2 linked regions of the Filimonas lacunae genome follow. The protein of the gene in region 1 interacts with the protein of each later gene in a pairwise test. Links are inferred from orthologs where the notes say so. Each region holds a gene or a part of one and is shown on either strand. Other genes may lie near its edges. The genes, in order: eno and rpe.

Region 1 (10,370 bases):
AATTTCTTACGGAAGTTGCGGCGATCCAGCTTCACCCCTAAAATCACCTCATACAGGTTCTGCAGTTCACGCAGGGAGAATTTATCAGGCAGCAGGTTAATACCCAGTGGATGTTCCTGCATACGTTTTTGCAACCATTTATAGCAGTAATCCATTACCTCCTGGTGATCAAAGGCCATTTCCTTTAAACCGTTGATGCTATGCCAGTGCAACTCATTGTCATGAATTTTCAACTGGTGGTGTTCTATATTCAATAAGGAGCAATAGGCAACAGTCAATACCCTGCCACCCGGATGGCGGCCTGGCCGGCTAAAGGTACGCACCTGCTCCAGGTACACATCGTCCATCCCGGTTCTGCTGCGCATAATCCGGTAAGCTGCATCGTCCAGCTCTTCCTGGTCGCCGGCAAAATCGCCTAGCAACGACCATTTGTCCTTAAACAATTGTAAATCACTGCGAATAAGCAACACTTTCAGCTCATTTTCGTCAAAGCCGAATATTACACAGTCAACAGTAATAGGAACTTTAGGATAAGAAGCCACTAACTCAACCGCTTCTTTAATCATGTCACTTTCGCCTGGCTCACCAGTAGCAGTCTGGATATTAGGATTCATATTCATAATGGCAATAATGCGGGTTTAGGTTCAAAAATACAATATTCCTCTCGTTTGTGTAATTTTTACATACCCCTGCAGGCATGCGCTTCGCCGTAAGCTAATTACCTTTAGCCCCACAAATATCTAATATGTATTCGTTAGCGGAAACAAAAACACTACAACAAAGCACGCAAACACTAAAGGAAGTAAAAGAACTGAACCAAACCCACCTGAACGAATTAAAAGAGGTATTGCGTTTTCATGAACACCGATATTATGTACTAAGCGAACCGCTGCTGGCCGATGCCGAATACGACAGCCTGTACAAACAGCTGGAAAAAATTGAAAAAGAACATCCCGAACTGGTTACTCCCGATTCGCCCACACAAAGGGTAGGACTGGGATTAAGTAAATCTTTCCCTACCGTACAGCACCTGGTGCCTATGCTGTCGCTGGAAAACTCTTATAATGCAGATGACCTGATTGATTGGGACAGGAAGGCCCGTGAATTAACCGGCCTGGACATCATAGAATATTGCGCCGAACCCAAATTCGATGGCGCCAGTATCTCCCTCATTTACGAGAACGACCAGCTGGTACGTGGCGTTACCCGTGGTGATGGTGTAGAAGGGGAAGACATTACCAATAACATACGCCAGATACGCTCTATTCCACTGTCTGCGCCTTTTTCCAAATATGGTATACAGCAGATTGAAATTCGTGGCGAAATCATCATGAGCAAACAATCTTTCGAAAAATACAATGCTATGCTGGCCGAGAAAGGCGAATCAGCACTGGCCAATCCGCGTAACGCTGCCAGTGGTAGCCTGCGCATGAAAGACCCACGCGAAGTAGCTAAGAGAAACCTCGAAGCTTTTTTATACCACGTTAGTTTTTACACCACCACTGAGGGTGTAACACTGGCAATAGATGGCAAGCCCAACAACTCTCTACCGGAAGAAGCCATAGAAGCACATGGCACAACATTACCTACCGCCCATACGCCATTGGCTACACACTCTGGCTCACTGCAAATGCTGTGGGAATGTGGCTTTCGCTCGCCTCAGAAAGAAAAGCAGGTGTTGCAGGGTATAGAAGAAGTGATTAAGCATGTGCATGATTATGAAGTGATGCGCGATACCCTGCCCTACGAAATTGATGGTATGGTGATTAAAGTGAACAACCTGTTATTACAGGATCAGATGGGCATGACCACCCACCACCCCCGTTGGGCCATGGCCTTTAAGTTTAAAGCCCGCCAGGCCACTACCCGCCTGCGTAGTGTAGAATTCCAGGTAGGCCGCACCGGTGCAGTAACCCCCGTTGCCAAGCTGGACCCCGTGTTTATAGGCGGCGTTACCGTTAGCAGCATTTCTGTACACAACGAAGAATACATACGCGAAAAAGACCTGAAAATTGGCGACACCGTATTGATAGAAAGAGCCGGTGACGTTATTCCACAGATAGTGCAAAGCATGCCGGGTCTGCGGGATGGCAGCGAACAGCCTATTGAGTTTCCCCGCCACTGCCCCGTTTGTAACAGCGAGCTGGCGAAGGAAGAAGGAGAAGCCGTGTGGCGCTGTATTAATATTGAATGCCGTGCACAGGTGCTGGAGCGTATGATCCACTTTGTGAGTAAAGACGCTATGGATATTAAAAGCCTGGGCGAAGCCAATATTCACCGCTTTTACGAGCAAGGCCTGTTAAAGGATATCCCCGGTATTTACACGCTTGACTTTGAAGCCATTGCCCAGCTGGACAAGTTTGGCAAAAAATCTATCGAAAACCTTACTGCTGCCATTGAAGCCAGCAAGCAACAACCGCTGCACCGGGTAATTTACGGCCTGGGTATCCGGTTTGTAGGGGAAACCACCGCCAAAACTTTAGCCAACAGTGTACACCAGCTGCTGGAACTGGAAGGTAAAACAGAAGAAGAGCTGCAACAGCTGGAAGATATAGGCGTAAAAGTGGCACAAAGCATTGTAAAATTCTTCAGCAATCCGCAAAACATACAGATGCTGAAACAGTTACAACAACTGGGGCTGCAAATGGTGAATAACAAAACCAGCACCGCGACAGGCGACAATAGCCTGCAGGGGCAAACCTTTTTATTCACCGGCACTATGCCTGTTTTAAAAAGAAGCGACGCCGAAGCGATGGCCGAAGCGCATGGCGGAAAAATAGTAAGTGGGGTAAGCAGTAAATTAAATTACCTGGTGGTGGGCGAAGACGCCGGCAGCAAATTAGAAAAGGCAAAAAAAATTAATACCATCAAAATTATTGATGAGGCTGCTTTTCTGAAACTGGTGAACGACCAACAGGCTGAATAACAACTATTAACTAACACCAGTTAGCTGTATGTACGCAAAAAAGATTGTTTATTTGCACCACAATTAACCAATGACCTCTATTCTAAAACATTAAACCAATAATTAGTCATGAGCTACATTACCGACATTCATGCCCGCCAGATTTTAGATAGCCGCGGCAATCCTACAGTAGAAGTAGATGTTTTAACCGATGGTGGCCACCTGGGCCGCGCTGCTGTACCAAGCGGTGCTTCTACCGGTATTCATGAAGCTGTTGAACTGCGCGATAACGACAAAAGCGTTTACGTAGGTAAAGGTGTTTTAAAAGCTGTGTCTAACGTAAACGACATTGTAGCTGAGCAATTAATCGGCTGGGAAGTTTCTGATCAGGCTGGCATTGATGCTAAACTGCTGGAAATTGACGGTACCGAAAACAAAAGCAAACTGGGAGCTAACGCAACCCTGGCAATTTCTATGGCTGTAGCTAAAGCTGCTGCACTGGAAAGCGGTTTACCTTTATACCGTTACCTGGGTGGTGTTAACAGCACAGTGTTACCTATTCCTTTAATGAACATCCTGAACGGTGGTGTTCACGCTGATAACAAAATCGACTTCCAGGAATATATGATCGTTCCTGTTGGAGCAACTACTTTCAGCGAAGGTTTACGTTGGGGCGTTGAAATTTTCCACCAGCTGAAAACCGTTTTAAAGAAAAAAGGTTACAGCACTAACGTAGGTGACGAAGGCGGTTTTGCTCCTGATATCCAAAGCAACGAAGAAGCTATCGAAACTGTACTGGCTGCTATTGAAGCTGCTGGTTACAAAGTAGGTACTCAAATCGGTATTGCCCTGGATGCTGCCAGCAGCGAAATGTTCAAAGACGGCAAATACAAATTCTATAAGAGCAGCGGTAAAGAAATCACCAGCGATGAGATGGTTGCTTACTGGACTGAGTGGGTAAATAAATATCCTATCGTTTCTATCGAAGACGGTATGGCAGAAGAAGATTGGGAAGGCTGGAAAAAACTGACTGACGCTATCGGCGACAAAGTACAGCTGGTAGGTGACGATCTGTTTGTTACCAACACCAAAATCTTACAGCGCGGTATCAGCACAGGAACTGCTAACAGCATCCTGATTAAAGTAAACCAGATTGGTACTGTAACCGAAACTATCAACGCAGTTCAACTGGCACAAAACAGTGGCTACACCACCATCATGAGCCACAGAAGCGGTGAAACAGAAGATACCACTATCGCTGATCTGGCTGTTGCCCTTAACTGCGGTCAAATCAAAACCGGTTCTGCTTCCCGTACCGACCGTATGGCTAAGTACAACCAATTGATCCGTATTGAAGAGGCTTTAGGTGCTAACGCTATCTATCCTAACGGTAAAATCCGTTTCTTCAAGAAATAAGACTAACAAATAGTCATAAACTTCAATAGCCGGGATGACGATAGTCATACCCGGCTATTGAGTTTTTATCTACCTTTACTTTTATGAAAAAAGCTGTGGCCATTTTCTCATTGCTTAAAAATAAATACCTGCTGTCGGTAACTGCATTTGCCCTGCTGATGCTGTTTTTTGATCGCAATGATGTTTTTACGCAAATGGAAAGAAAAAAACAGCTGAAAGAACTACAGGCCAGTAAACAGTTTTACGTAGAAGAAATAGAGAAGACGAAGAAAGAACTGGCCGAACTGCAGAATAATCCGGCCGCACTGGAAAAATACGCCCGGGAAAACTACTACATGAAGCGTGACAATGAAGATGTGTACATTGTAGAAACACCCGACTCCAAAAAAAAGTAACCAATTCCAGACAATAACAGCACCTATCTGCCGTTTAATTAATTGTCTGTACTGCTTTTATAACATTGTTACCAGATCACTATGCACAATTGTACTACTGAAGATCTATTGCTGTACTTAGATGACGATTTGCCTGCCGTAGAACGTTCAAATATTGCCGCTATGTTACAAGATAACTGGGCCTTACGCGAAAAATTGCAAGTATTGAAAGAGGCCAAAGAACAACTAAACAGCGCACCTTTACAGGCGCCTAAACACAAAAGCCTGCAAAACGTACTCAATCATCTTTACAAAACCCAAAAGCGGGAGAAGCTTGCTTATGCAACGTTATATCCCAAACCTGCGGCAGATATAAGATAAGCCGGTATTTTCGTGTCAGTTTTTATCATACTACTATGACACGAAAGGAGAAGTACCAGTTTGTAATCAATTATTTCGAAAAACACGCCCCGGATGCCGAAACAGAATTGCTGTACGACAATCCGTTTCAATTACTGGTAGCAGTAATACTATCCGCCCAGTGTACCGATAAACGGGTAAACCTCACTACCCCCGTTTTGTTTGCCCACTACCCCACTCCCTATGCAATGGCAAATGCCACCTTCGACGAGTTGTTCCCTTTTATCAGAAGCATTTCGTACCCCAACAACAAAACCAAGCACCTCATAGGCATGGCTAATATGTTGATACACGATTTTAAAGGGGAAGTGCCTATGACGGTGGACGAACTGGTAAAACTGCCCGGCGTAGGTCGCAAAACAGCCAATGTAATTACTTCTGTGATAGATGCACAGCCCAATATGGCTGTTGATACACACGTGTTCCGTGTATCGCACCGGTTAGGCCTTACCACTACTACCGCCACCACCCCGCTGGCCGTAGAAAAACAACTGATTAAAAACTTCCCTACCGAACTCATTCATAAAGCCCACCACTGGCTCATATTGCACGGCAGGTATATTTGCCTGGCCCGCAATCCTAAATGTCCCCAGTGCGGGCTTACCGAAATATGTAACTACTACAGGAAAGTGATAAAAAAATAAAAGGGCCTTATGGCCCTTTTATTTTTTGTTACGGTATCACTTATCCTTATCCAGGTATACGTGAAATATATTTTTCAATCTCTTTAATCTGACTGATCACCTCTTTGGTGGTAGGCTTACAGGCTTTTGCCTTACGGAAAAAGTCTTTAGCAGCCCTGAACTCGCGCTTGTTCATAAATATCTGGCACATACTCAGGTAAGCCACCGCTTCGCTTTCCTTATCCGGAATACCGGCGCGGATAGCAGCACGGATATATTGCTCTCCGTTTCTAAAATCACCTTTCTGTAAGGCCATCATACCCAGCTGTAATTTGTTGGCACCTTCGGCTTCCGGCATGGGAGATCCAAGTTCAGAGCTTTTTTTCAGGTGCTTTTCTGCCGCATCAAAATCCTGCGACATCATGGCCATGTTACCCTTAATGGTAAAATACGTAGAACGGATAGGCTTATATAAGAGGTTGGGAAACCAGATAGAATTTAATATTTTCTCCACTTCCTCTACACGACCCTGTTCCATCGGCTCCTGTATCAAACGCAGTGGTCCGATGAAAAAATGGCTGAATAAAGCAATTACACCAAGGAAATACAAGATAAAAGAAGGCCAGAACCCTGTGGTTACGTTCACAGTTACCGCCAGCACAATGGCCAGAATCCCCAGCCAGAAACGGTATTTAATAAGGACGTTGTAGAACTTCATACATCAATTTTCGAGCGGCAAAGATAGGCGGTTAACACAAACTAAAGATTTTTAGATTGTATAATGCTGTATTCCATTATTTTTGCAGCCGAAAGAAACTACAGGTCCTGTAGTTCAATGGATAGAATAGAAGTTTCCTAAACTTTAGATACAAGTTCGATTCTTGTCAGGACCACATAAAACGCGATTTTTAGCCAATTGACTAAAAATCGCGTTTTTAATTTCTGAATAACTTTCTAGCTAAATAGGCCAATATCCTTGTCACAAATCACATATTGACAGAAAACCCCAGATCTTTTTTTCCTAAGTTTTTTGCAAAAACCTTTAGATACTCTTTTATATAGTGATATGGATATATAACGTCGTTAAAATGCTTGCGCTGAATTTTTTCGAAATCATCCTCATTATATTTCTCAAAGTGGCTAATGCAATACTTTTGTAATTCCTTTGAAACTCCCAAAAAGTATTTATGCTTGTAATAAAACGTATTAACAATGCACAGATGGGGCAATGGGTTTTCTTCTAAAACTAAATCCAACTCCCTTGTTTCTAAAAATCGTTTAAAAGTTGGTGTATAAACAAACTCCTTGTTGTTAAAGTCAAAAACAACTGAAGAAAAGTTAAAAAAAACGGTATTAGGCAAACTGTAATGTTCAAAAAGCTCTCGCGACACTTTTTTCTCAGAATAAGCCCATGTGTTACTAATATGCCATATATCAAAGGTCAAGTTTCCAACCTCCACTTTGTATCCACCAAAACTATTTCTCTTCCAAGAATATGCCCTAAAAGCAAATTCCATTAAACTTTCATCGAATTTTATAACAATGTCTAAATCCCTAATCTTACCCTTATAATTTAAAAAAAAGTTCCTAATAACACCACTAAAAATATGCACCTCAGCAAAGCGAGATAACTCATCCAAGAAGCTAAATGCTTCGATTCCTATATTACTTTTTAAGTAATACAAAAACTCATTTGAATAAGACTTCGAGTTCGATATATCAGCTAATCTTCTGTCCACTTATTTTTTGATAATGATCTAAGGCATACTGATCAGTCATGCCAGAAATAAAGTCCAAAATTATTCTAAATTTATAATAGTCGTTTAAATCCTCAAAATCTGGCTCAGCTATTTCATAAAGTTCCTTTCTCATTGTTCTTAATTCCACTAACTCGGCTTCTTCAAAGACCTCAAAAAACTGCCTTTTAAACATCTTCTCATAATCTTTTGCTATTTCAGAGAACCGTTTATGCTTAGTAGAAAGCATATCCTGCTCTTTTCTTTTCTCCGCTATATAATCAGCATTACCAGCAAATCTTTCTATATCCATTGTCAAAGAAGCTATCAGTTTTTCAAGCTTCCGATCTCCTATCTCAACCAGGTTCTCTTCAATTGCACAACTAATTACTGATTTGGAAATTAAATTTTTTGCTCGTTGAACATACTTAGGATTCGGATTAAAAAGAAACTCAATGTAAAAATCTAGAAGTCCAATAAAAACCGAATGCCCTGTAGACTCCAAATAATTTATCTCTCTCGATTTAAAAATTTTCTCTTTACAAAAGCTCTCTAACACCTTATAAACTTTATCAGAATCCTCTCTGATTAACTCCATATTATACTCCCCAAGCTCAATTTTTTCAAGATTTTCTTCAAAATTCCTAAAAGCAAGATCAACGAAGTAACGTATTAAGCTGATTCGAATGTTGACAATTTTAGCATTCGGTGTCAAAAAAGGATCTCCACAAGTAGAAGCAATTTTCTTTGCAATAGCTGATTCATTTTTACCAAAACATTCACCAACATATTGAATATCGAACAGGCCCTTATTAAACCCATCCTCCATATCCATACATAAATAGGCGATTGAATCTGCCGCTTCCATTAAATAACATAAAGGATGCCTTAATGTTCTGTCATTTAGCCTTAACCCACATTCCTCAATAATCATAGAAAAATAATGCTCTTCCGAAGCAAAAACTCCATGTTTACTTTTTTCGATTCGCTTAGAAAGTAATTTCCCCTCACTTTTTAGTCGCCTTTCAGCTTCCGAATTAATCTCCTGAAAATTAGGGTATTTAAGGTATGAAGCTAAAGTAGCATATGTTAGATTCAACCCAAAAGGATTATCTAAATACTGTAACTTAGTCAACACTCGCAATCCCTGTGCGTTGCCATCATAATGAAAGAAATCTTTCTTCTCCCTCTCTGTTAAATTATAAAAATTGGCATGTTCCTCTTCATCTTTTCTTTTAAAATAATCTGATACTATAGTTTCTCCAAAATGTCCAAAAGGAGCATTGCCTATATCATGAACCAAACAAACCCCCTGCAATAAAATGGGGAAAATCCTTAACAGTTCTAACTCAGTTTTCCCGGTTCTGCTTTGCAAAAGCTCTGACTTACTAAGCTTTAATCCAAAAGTATATCCCAATGACATCACCTCGTTTGAATGGGTTAATCGAGAATGAATATTATCATCTGTAGTTAAAGGAAAAACCTGTGTCTTATCGTGCATCCTCCTTAAAGCAGGACTAAAAATAATTCTACCGTAATCACTCTCATACTCATTTCTAATGTCTGCTATTTTTGACTGCTTTATCCTTTTATTTGATAAAAGCTTATTCCAATCCATTCTCATAAAGTTTTATTGTAGCGTGAGTTAAAGGTTTAAAATACAACATACTACGAAAAAAACGTTCACATAGCAGCATTTTTATATTTGCCTCCCTTTTACTGTCACCATATATTATTCAGGTAAGTATGTAACCCATAATAGTGAAAGGGGTGAAAAAATAGGCGAACTAACTATCACAAACGATATTGTGATCCAACTATTTGAAAATTTATATATCGGGGCTGTTTCGATGTTGTAAGGAGGACATATGAAGAACCCATAAACTTGATTATAACAGGCAAGTCTTTAATCGCTTCGAAATTCTTACAGAAGCATTGAGCCTTCTCGCCTAATCATTTTTTACTCGAAAAACACAAACCTACTGAGGGGCTTGGGCAATTAGGCAGGTCCGGCAATTTCGAAAAAGCGACCAAATCAAACAGAAATTTGTTAGATATTTCTCCATCTAGGATCACGAGCATGATAAGCCCGCTGTAATCCAGCAGGTTTTATTTTGCCTAACTTATCCCGGTTTGTAAGGCATCATTGGATCATGCGCAAAAGTTGTGGAGTAGAATACTTTTACAATAGGGCTGCTTAAAAAACCACTTTATTTTTTCGCGCAGCAACTTGTAATTGTCACCCGCTAATTTATAGAAATGGTCGGAAAGTTCCGTGGGTACTTTTTAAAGTTTTCAATTTTCATCAAAGGTTGTTTTCTCCTCCGCCAAAACTTTAGATTTTCGACAGCATGTTTCCTGGACACTTTATGAGATTACAAATGTTGCTTAGAAAGTTGCTTGCTACCATGCGCAAATCTTAAAATTACGCCAATAGGCTGTCCTATGCGGCTCAAAGATTTCAAATTTTGAGCTGAGAATTTGTAATTGTTGCCTGCAAACTTATAGGAATGGGCGGCAAGCTTCCTGGGCATTTTTTAAAGTTTCCAATTTTCATCAGAAGGCTGTTTTCTCTTTCGCCAGAACTTTAGATTTTGGTCCGTGTGTTTTCTGAGCACTTTCTGAGATTTCAAATGTTGCTTAGAAAGTTGCTTGCTGCCATGCGCAAATCTTAAAATTATGCCAGTAGGTTACCTGATGCGGCTCAAAGGTTTCAAACTTTGCGCTGAGAATTTGTAATTTTCATCAGCAAATTTGTAAATGGCGTCATAAAGTCCAACAAGGAAGTTGGTTAGCTGGTCCGGCAACATTTGTTTAATGAAGGGCATATCTCAGAAGATAGTCCTGAATCGCTAAAAGTTATTCCACTCCACAACTTTTGCGTATAATCCGCTAT
Region 2 (10,238 bases), 5.9 Mb from region 1 along the record:
GCATATCATATATGGCCAGGGTTACGTTTTCTTTTTCGGTAAAGCCATTGAGCTGAATGGTGCAGGTAGCACGTGCCGGGTTGGGATAGATGGCTATGGCCTGTGTGGCTTTGACAGTGTTGTTATCTGTAACTACTGGTGTTGCCATTGTAGTGGCTGCGGATAGTGATGTTACAGGGATGCCTAATACACGCCATTCGAGTATGCCGGTAGATTGTGTGGTGTTGAGCATACTTACCCGCAGGCGGCTGGTTTGCACCGGTGTGATGGTAAGTACGTTGTTGGCATCTTTTACGCGTGGCACACTGCCTAGTGTAACCCAGGCAGCGGTGGTACTGTTCCAGTACTGAATGCTGGCAGTAGTGGGTGTTAATACGCCGCCGGCATCATCAAACCAATATACTTCTGTAGAAGAGATCTGGTAAGGTTGTGTCCAGTCGTATTGTACCCATTGTGTAGAATTGGGATTGTTCCAGTTACCGTATGCGCCATGCGTTTTATCATTAGAATTGGCAGGTGTATAGCCATCGTTTACAGCGCTTAAGGTTTCCCACGACGACACATAAGAGGTGGTTGCATTGGCTAGTGGCGCTATGTTGCTGGTGGTAGTGCCGCCTGTGCTACAGCCTATAGCTGTCCAGCTCATCTGGGCATCGGTAAAATTGCTGTAAGTGGTATTGATATCTGTGTTGGAGGCATCGGATGCGCCTTTGCCATCACATTCTGCACGACCGTTATTGGTGTGCGGTGTTTGCAGGTAATAGCCTGCTGTTGAGCAATTGCCTATTTCCACATCACCACCCAGTACCACGCCGGTGCCACCATATGTAGTGCCCCATGCCCAGGCGTTATCGCGGCAGATGGTATTGCCCGATATGGTGCAGTTGGTAAGTACGGCGCCATCTGTTATCTGGGCCGAACCGGAGTAGGTGCCGCCATACACATTACAATCGCCACTGAACACTACGGTGCTGGATGCGGTTACGCTTTCCAGGCGCGCAGTGCCTTCTACACGAACAGTGCCGGAGAGGTTGGAAGAACCTACTACTATGGCTTTGGGGCCTACATATACCGTAGATGCTACAGTTGCGCTATTGGCTACCCAGCCGCCGCCATTGGTATGTGTATGACCTGCGTACAAGGCTTTTACGTCGGCGCGGAAGGTGCTTTGGTATCCTTCGGGTAATGCATTTTCAATGCGCAGTTCGTAAGGATATCTGTATTGCCTGGGCCAGCCTGGTTCCCATACATAATCATGTTTAGCGGTGGGGGCGCCCATTACCACCAGGTATAATTTAGAGGTGGATGCGGTGAGTGTATAGGTGGCTTCACTATCGCTGGAGCTTTGGGTGGCGCCATATACACTGGTAGTGCCATTGGCTAATACTTCTACAAAACCCCATCGCCAGCCAGCCTGCCCATTTACTTCGGTATGGCCTTTGAATTTAACGTGCACGGTATTGGATGCACAGTTGGGGTAGAGTGGAATGATATTGATACCCTGATCTTGCGGAGCCATGTTTTTAGGAACGATATAGCGGTTGGTGGTGGCGCTTATCTGGGTAAGGATAGTGTATTGCCGCCATAGCCAATGGTTTTCGGCGGCGCTGGTTTTATAAATGTTCAGCTGGTCGCGCATATCCGCTCCGAAACTTTGAGCGGGATAATCGCAGTTTACTTCCCGTTTTGCATAGTCGTACATGGCGTCGTTTAACTGGGCTTGTGTCCAGCCGCTTATTCTGCGCCAGGTTTCGGTAGGCACTTCGTTGGCTACAGACTCTCTCCATAAACGGTTAACGGTGTTGATACCGCCATAGTTTTGCTGTATGTTCATGAGCCATTTAAAGGTGCTGTAGTGATGGCGGGTAGAACCGATATAATACTGGCGTGTCATTAACCAGCGTGGCAGATCATCGCTGGCAACAGTGGGATATTGCAGGCAGCGCATGTAGTTGGCATGTGTTTCCCAGAAATAGCCTGCAGGCTCGTAGTTGTTGAAACCGCCCTGGTTACCGCCGGGTTTAAAGTCTATCCGGTTTTGATTTTGCAGGGAGTGTGCCAGTTCATGTGCAATCACATATGGATCGCGGGTGGCATTGGGATGAATCCATAAAGCGCCGATCATTTCATCATAAGCGCCACCGAATGCCCAACCTGTAGGGCCGCCGGCACCGTTGTAGGTTTCGTTCATCACCACTATTATTTTATAAAGTCCCAGCTTGCCACTGTTATCGTGGAAACCTACTGTGTTGATGTAATAGCTGAAACTGGCTTCGAGATAGCTGGCTATAGCAGCGGGATCGAAGCGCAGGTTGGCATCGGAATAAGTGGTGGGATTTGCGCCCACTTTTGCACCCCAGAAGATGACAAAGTTGGTGGATTCGTATTTGTAATTGGGCGCCCATTCGTTCCAGGGCGCTGTGCTAAACTGTGTGGGTATATACACGGTTTTGGCGAAGAGGGATGTGCATGACAATAGTAGTAGTACCAGTAATTGTACAATTTTGTGTTTCATAAAGCTGACTTGAAGGGTGTTTAAGCCTGGTTAATAAATGTTTGATAACGCACGTTGGTGCGCGTTTGCCTGACCTGTTACGGACAGGCATGACAAGATGGTTCTATGTTGTTTTGTTATTACGTTTTGGGTGTTTTGGTGTGGAATAGTGTGTTAGTGTATTGGCAGCAATTGCTATCTGTAAAGTATTCTGTTTAGTTTATAACCTATTCTTAGAAATTACTCTGTATTTGCAGTAAATTATCCTTACTGTTTGTTTTTTGATGACGAAGCAGGTAAGGGATGTCTGTAAAACAATCCGGGCTTGCGCCCCATCCCCGATGGATAAGGATGGTGACGGGCGTTGAACGGATCGTTTTTTTTGCAGCAAGGAGGGGTAACGCAGTAGGTTTTACGAAAAAGAATGCTGCGTTGATGAAGGAAAATATATTGCTGCTATAGTGCAGAGCGGTGCTAACCAGTGATAGAACAGAGAGGATAGAAGCGTAAAAAGCGCTTATGGAAAAAATATTCGTGCTGACGGAATTTCCGTTGGTGCTGACGGAAAAACCGGAGGGGCAAACGGAACAGCTGTATGGCCAAACGGAAAAAGTATTTGAGCAAACAGGAGGGTGGTACGGTAGAGTAGCACTTTGGTTTGACCCTACAGGTATTCCGTCCGGGCAAACAGCAGACTGGTTTGTTTCTACGGAAAAAATATTCTTGCAAACGGGGTGATTGTTTGATCAAACCAAAGTACTGTATGGGCATACCAGGCCACCGTCTGACCATACAGTACTTTGGTTGGGCCATGCAATGGTTCCGTCTGATCAGACAGGACCTCCGTTGGTACGAATATTTTTTCCGTAAGTGACACCGGCAAAATAAAAAAGGGTGCACTGTTTCCAGTACACCCTTTTCTTTGGAAGAAAAATATATTATTTGAAATCAATCAGATTCATTGCTCTGCTGAAATAAGTCACTGCTCCAGGTAATGCTAACCAGAAAAACTCACGGTAAACAAAAAGCAACACAATTAAGATTGCTAACCAGAAAAAAAACAGGAACCAATATTTGCCGGTTGATTGTTGAGCTTCCATTCTTTCAAAATTTTAGCAAAAGTAAGTAAGAAAGTTTTAATATGCTTATTTGGCAATGAGCTTTTTATAAGCTTCGATAGCATCTTTTACAATGCCGTGTGCCATAGCCATATCACCAAAGTCTTCTACTTTTACGGTTTTGTTTTCTAACCTTTTGTATTCTTCGAAGAAGTGACGCAGTTCGCTGAAGAAATGCGGAGGTAACTCATCGAAAGAATTGTAGTGGTTAACGCTTGGGTCTTTAGCAGCTACCGCAATGATTTTATCATCCGCATCACCACCATCTACCATTTGCATTACACCTAATACTTTGGCTTCGATAAGGGTTAAAGGCTGTACAGGCAAAGAAGTGATTACCAGGATATCCAACGGATCTTTGTCATCACCATACGTTTGCGGGATAAAGCCATAGTTAACAGGGTAGTGGAAAGATGAATAGATAACCCTGTCGAGTTTTAACAGACCGCTAGCCTTGTCAATCTCGTATTTAGCCCTGGAACCTTCCGGGATTTCAATAATAGCATTAACAATTTCAGGAGCTGATTCTCCGTATGGTACGCCATGCCAGGGATGTAGAACATTCATCATAAGAATCTTAATGTTATTTGAGGTGGCAAAGGTAATGGCTAAACGGTCTGATCCGCCATTTTTTTGCCGATACCCCCTTGTTTTTGTTAAATATTTCCGCTAATAGTATACTTAAAGTCTACTAACCAGCCCCCGGGGGCCTTAATTACTTTCACTTTTCGTGCTATGCGGTCGAATGAGTTTTTATAATTTATGATGTCAGTAGAGTCGTCCAGCGCTTCTACCTGGTTAATGATAATGGAAGCCTGTTTGTATTGCTTTTTATCGTTGGCGCTTTTGCTGGTATACGCAATTTGCATTTTCTGCAGGTTTTGCAGGTTGGCGCTGTCTTTTGCCATATAAAACAGGGCTTTATCAAAATCGCCTTTGAGATAGCCATCTATAAACTCCCTGGCCGCATCGAGTGAGTTTTCTGCTTGGGGGTAATTATGCTGTTTGCCGCCGCATGCTGCCAGTAATAACACGGGTAGCAGCCATACTGTCATCCGTTTCAACACGTTTGTTTTCATTTAATCCAGGCTTTTATCAAAAGCAACTTTCCACTTGCCGTTTTCTTTTTCCAGCTGCATAATGGTTGCTTTTCTATTATCGGGCAAAACTACCTGAACTGTGGCAGTTGACTCTGATTCTTTTAGTGTTTTTGTGGTAAAATTGGCTGCTTCCTTGCTGGAAGTGGTCAACTTTTCGCCCAAATTGCCTAAAAGGGTGAGCATTTCGGCGCTTTGACGGGTGGCATATTTTTTTGCCTTAGCATAATTCTTTTCCTGGAAGGCGGTAAAAAATAACCTGGCAGCCTCGGAAGGGCTATCCGCAGAAGGACTACAACGAATAAGAAGTAGCAGCATCATGAAGATAGCTGCCGGGAACAGAAGGGCGGTTTTAAACCTTAGAGTTGATTGCATAAGAAAGGTGGCAAGATAGTAAGAATACTTATTAAGTCAAAAAGCCGGTAATTACACTTACCGGCTTTTTCGTTTTACTTTTCCTCTATCACTAGAAATTAGGTCCTTCTTTTTCCTTTTCTTTCTCGTAGGCTCTGATGATGGCTTTTACCAGGCGGTGACGTACCACATCTTCTTCGTCCAGCTCAATATGGGCAATGCCCTCGATGTTACGAAGGATACGACTTGCTTTTTCCAGGCCACTGCGCTGGTTTTTAGGTAAGTCAATTTGTGTGGGGTCGCCGGTGATCAATGCTTTTGCATTAGCACCAATACGGGTGAGGAACATTTTTATCTGCAGATCGTTGGCGTTCTGCGCTTCATCCAAAATGATAAAAGCATTGTCTAATGTACGACCGCGCATGTAGGCCAGGGGAGCTATTTCAATAGTACGGGTACTCATGTAATAGCCCAGTTTATCGGCCGGGATCATATCATCCAGCGCATCGTATAAAGGACGCAGATACGGATCGATCTTTTCTTTTAAATCGCCGGGCAGAAAACCAAGGCTTTCACCTGCTTCTACCGCCGGACGGGTTAAAATGATCTTTTTCACCACTTTGTTCTTCAATGCGCGAACTGCGAGTGCAACGGCGGTATAGGTTTTACCTGTACCGGCAGGGCCTATGGCAAACACAATGTCGTTACGGTCGGCTGCCAGCACCATTCTTTTCTGGTTGGCAGTGCGTGCACGAACGGTTTTGCCGTTAGGGCCAAATACAAGGATGTCGTTGGGATTTTTATCAACAAAGTTGTCGATGGTTTCGGCGTCGTCGCCTCCTAAAATCTGTTCAAAATAGTTTTCTGTAAGCCCTCCGTTTCGTTCCATGTATTGAACGATCAGGTCAATTTTTTCCTTTGCCGTTTCAATGTGTTCAGGTGCACCACTTAGTTTTATTTGTGTACCTCGTGATAAAATTTTTAACAAAGGGAATTTCTTTTTTAGCAGGTCAAGCTTACGATTGTTAACACCGAAAAATTCAATCGGATTTACGGAGTCGAGGTTAATGATTGCTTCTGTCAAGGTGCAAAGCTTTAAGTGATAAATTCGGCCTCTGGGTACTTTCAAGGGAACTGCCGGTGATTGCCACGTTTTAGACATGTACTCATTCATGTCTACTCAAACTTACCCTAAAAACGTACCAAATGCTAATTAAATTATTAACAACTGTGCTGAATATGTGTATGGCTTTCTGCGCTTTTTTCGCTATATTCTAGCAAGGTCGTGTATGGCTTTTTTAGGGTCAGACGATTTGAATACATTACTTCCTGCCACTAACACATCGGCCCCTGCTTTAATGATCTCTGCTGCATTCTGCGCTGTTACACCGCCATCTATTTCAATAAGTACATCGTGGTTTCCTTCGGTGATCATTTGTTTTAACTGCCTGATACGTGTAAGCGTATGGGGAATAAATTTTTGTCCGCCAAAGCCCGGGTTTACACTCATAATCAGCACCGTGTCAATGTCGCCGATAATATCGTGTAACATAGCAATGGGAGTATGAGGATTTATTGCCACACCTGCCTTCATTCCCAGTTGTTTAATCTGCTGAATGTTACGGTGCAGGTGGGGGCAGGCTTCTATATGCACGCTCAGCCTGTCGGCTCCGGCTGCCTTGAATGCTTCGGTGTATTTTTCTGGTTCCACTATCATCAGGTGCACATCCAGCACTTTGCTGGTGGCGGTGCGTATTTGTTCTACCACGGGTAAACCAAAGCTGATATTGGGCACAAACCTTCCATCCATGATATCGAGGTGTAACCATTCAGCTTCGCTTTCATTTACCATTTTGCATTCTTCTCCTAAACGGAGAAAGTCGGATGCCAGGAAGGAAGGTGCGATAATAGCCATATAACAAGTTTTAAAGTGTGTGCACTTATTTTTCGAGCTGCTGAATTTTTTCACGTGCTTCTTTCATGCCTTTATCCAGGCTTAATGCCTGTTTAAAGCGCAGTACGGCGCTGTCTTTTTTATTCATCATTTCGTAGGCGCGTGCCTGATAGTAGTAGGCATCGGCATAAAGCGTGTTGATAGAAGAGGCAAATTTAAAAACGTCCAGCGCTTTATCGTATTGCTGGTGATCGAAATATACCAGGCCTTTTTCTATATAAGCCTCCATATAGGTGTAATTGGCAGCCAGGCAGTTATTCAACTGTTTAATAGCATTGGTGGTGTCGCCGGTGCGGGCATAATATACTCCCGATATAAAAGCACAGTGCGCATCGTATTCGCGGCCTAAGCGCATGTGGTTTACATTGTCTATTACAGCCAATGTTTGTGGGTTTTTATTTTCGGCCATCAGGCTTGCCAGCGATAACATGGCTTCGGGGGCGGGGTAAATGTGCAGGGCGCGCTCATAGTCTTTGATAGCACGGGCGGTATCACCGGAGTGCTCCCATACCTGTGCTTTGGAATACCACAGGCCATAGTTGAGACTATCTTTTTTAATAAGGCTATCCATCTGGGCCAGCGCTTCGGGGTACCAGGCGGCACTATCGTACATCACGGCCAGCTTTAAACGCAATCCGGCGCTATCGGGGCGTAGTTTTAATAAACTTACCAGGCTTTGTGCTTCGGGCGACAGTTCTTTTCTGCTGCTGGTTGCTGTATCTTTATCGTTGTTGTTGCTTTTGTCTTTACAACTGGCAAATAGCGTTATTCCGGCTACTGCTATACTTAATCCGTAATTCATTATCCTGATCATAGAAGCTCAAAAGTAAAAAATCAAAATGCAAAAACGGGCAGGAAAGAGAAAAAGGGCGTGTTTTGGTACTTTGTTGTTTCTGCGGTTACTTTGCCCCCACAAACCAAAGATGATATGAATACCGGATTACTACACTTACATAGTTTTTTACGCTGGGTTATTTTAGTGTTACTGATTGTGAACATTGTAAGGCATTTTGCCAATGCACAGAAGCCTTATACCGCCGGAGATAAAAAACTGGGACTGTTTCTGATGATAGCTGCGCATATTACCTTGTTAATAGGTTTGATTCAGGTAATCTGGGGCAGATACGGCTGGGTGAATGTACCGGCAGGGGAGAATGTTATGAAGAACAGCTTCTGGCGCTTTTTCCTGATAGAACACCCGGTAGGAATGATCATTGCCATCGTGCTGATTACTATTGGTAAAGGTGTGGCTAAAAAGAATATTACCGATGCTGCCAAACATAAGAAAGCGGCGTGGATGTTTACCATTGCATTGATTATTATATTGGCTACTATTCCATGGCCTTTCCGTGAAATCGTGGGTGCTGGCCGTGGCTGGTTTCCGGGCATGCACTAATCACTGAAATTTAAAATACGTTCATCAAAAGGAGGCAATGTTTTACATTTGCCTCCTTTTGATTTTTTCTAATAGCGTACTTACTATCTGATATATGGCTGTAAAACAAAATGATCATAAAACAGTGTTGTTGTTATCGCCTCATCGTTTGCTGGGCGATTATCAGCAGGTGCTGGAATCGTTACATATTATCAAATACGAAGGCAGCAAGGTGGAATATATACCCTGTAAAACAGATGCTGCTGAGGTGAAGGAATATTACCCGCATTTATCCAAACCTGCGAAGGAAGCCTTGCCGGGCTTTACGCGGGAAGGTATTAAGGAGTTGAAAGAGCAGTTGAAAGAGCGTTATAACAAACTAAAGCCGGAAAGTGATTTTGATACTTTTTACCAGCATGCGGCTGTGCGCCGTTTGCAGGAGTTGTTTGAGCCGTTGAAGGCGCAGGCGGCCCAGGTAAAATGGTATCATAAGGTAGAGATGGAGAACGGCAATTTCAAAACTTCGCCTTGTAATTTCAGTGGGTTAAGGCCCATGCTGCAGTTTGAAGTGAGCAGGAGTGAGGAAGGGGAATTACAACTGAATTGTTCTGTATTTGTAAGCGGTGGCGCACACCCTTTGTCGGAATATAAACGCAGCCGTTTTTTACTGGAAAGGGAAGGGGAATACTACCTGCTTACCCATACGGATTACACCACTTTGCAATGGCTGGAACAAAAGCCGGAGCGTTTGTATAATAAAACGCCACAGGCTTTTGCGCAACATATTTTAGCCAAGCTGGAAGGGGAGTATACCGTAAGGCGTAACAACCTGTTTGCAGGGGATGAGGTGAAGGTGGTGCCGCAAAACAGGATTGTGCTGAGTGAAATACATCCTTCTTACCTGGTGATAACGCCGCAATGGTTGTATGACGAGTTTAGTGTGGAAGGAGCGTTTAAAGAAACGATGGAAGTGAGCCGTGATGGCAAGGTTTTCCAGGTAGTGCGGGATAGGGCACAGGAAGAGGCCTTTTTGCAATTACTGGAAAGTTTGCATGAAAGTTTTCCTAATCAGAAGAATGGTTACTACCACATCACATTTGATGAAGCGCGTAAAAAACAATGGTTTTTAAAAGTATACCATCGCCTGCTGGAACTGGATGTGCAGGTGGTGGGCATGGATATGTTGCAGCATTTCCGGTATTCCACTTTTAAAGTGGCTACTACGGCTACTATTGTAAAAGAAGAAGCCAATGCGGTTACGCTGCAAATGTCAGTAAGCTTTGGCAAAGAAGAGATTTCGTTGGTAGAGTTGCAGAAGCAGCTGTTTATACGCCAGCATATGGTGTTGTTAAAAGATACTTCGCTGGGGGTGCTCGATGATGAATGGTTGCAGCGTTACAGTACGCTGCTGCGCCATGGTAAGGTGGCGAAGAATATGGTTACGGTATCGCGCTGGCTGGCTTTTTGCGAGCAGCAGGCTACGGAAGATACCCAGGTGTTGAAGCAGGTGATTCCCAAACCATGGTGGGAGAAATGGGAACTGTGGCAGAAAGACGACGGTTTAATTTATGATGTGCCTGCGGGTTTGAAGGCTACTTTACGCCCGTATCAGCAAAAAGGATATGAATGGCTGAGCCTGCTGGCAGAAGCCGGTGCAGGCGCTTGCCTGGCAGATGATATGGGGTTGGGTAAAACCTTGCAAACCATCACTTTTCTGGCTCAGCAATCGCATTTGCAGGAGAAGGCGGTGCATTTGATCGTATGCCCTTCTTCGTTGTTGTTTAACTGGCAACAGGAATTGAATAAGTTTGCGCCCCATTTGAAAACGCTGGTGCATTATGGCAAT

The links.
Region 2: the proteins of eno (region 1) and rpe interact in binary tests that used the Escherichia coli proteins (3 or more experiments, as listed by UniProt). The link is inferred for Filimonas lacunae from one-to-one orthologs.

Annotation. Positions count from the first base shown.
Region 1 is NZ_AP017422.1:7,413,081-7,423,450, reverse strand. Bases 2,248-5,177 are described here. They hold eno (phosphopyruvate hydratase), read left to right. Parts: upstream 2,248-3,034; coding sequence 3,035-4,321; downstream 4,322-5,177. Other genes in these bases: nth (endonuclease III), read left to right, coding at 5,112-5,177; FLA_RS29425 (hypothetical protein), read left to right, coding at 4,798-5,076; FLA_RS29430 (FtsB family cell division protein), read left to right, coding at 4,405-4,716; ligA (NAD-dependent DNA ligase LigA), read left to right, coding at 2,248-2,926. Also shown: FLA_RS29445 (NUDIX hydrolase), read right to left, coding at 1-620; more of ligA, read left to right, coding at 746-2,247; more of nth, read left to right, coding at 5,178-5,759; FLA_RS29415 (tetratricopeptide repeat protein), read right to left, coding at 5,806-6,456; FLA_RS29405 (hypothetical protein), read right to left, coding at 6,725-7,477; dgt (dGTP triphosphohydrolase), read right to left, coding at 7,458-9,092. UniProt on the Escherichia coli protein: Catalyzes the reversible conversion of 2-phosphoglycerate (2-PG) into phosphoenolpyruvate (PEP). It is essential for the degradation of carbohydrates via glycolysis.
Region 2 is NZ_AP017422.1:1,477,125-1,487,362, forward strand. What follows is about bases 5,155-7,952. They hold rpe (ribulose-phosphate 3-epimerase), read right to left. Parts: upstream 6,979-7,952; coding sequence 6,331-6,978; downstream 5,155-6,330. Other genes in these bases: FLA_RS06055 (PhoH family protein), read right to left, coding at 5,176-6,147; FLA_RS06065 (tetratricopeptide repeat protein), read right to left, coding at 7,004-7,831; FLA_RS06070 (hypothetical protein), read left to right, coding at 7,946-7,952. Also shown: FLA_RS06030 (DUF6055 domain-containing protein), read right to left, coding at 1-2,515; FLA_RS06035 (hypothetical protein), read left to right, coding at 3,014-3,232; FLA_RS31370 (hypothetical protein), read right to left, coding at 3,433-3,594; FLA_RS06040 (inorganic diphosphatase), read right to left, coding at 3,640-4,182; FLA_RS06045 (DUF4878 domain-containing protein), read right to left, coding at 4,269-4,691; FLA_RS06050 (nuclear transport factor 2 family protein), read right to left, coding at 4,692-5,030; more of FLA_RS06070, read left to right, coding at 7,953-8,413; FLA_RS06075 (DEAD/DEAH box helicase), read left to right, coding at 8,508-10,238. UniProt on the Escherichia coli protein: Catalyzes the reversible epimerization of D-ribulose 5-phosphate to D-xylulose 5-phosphate.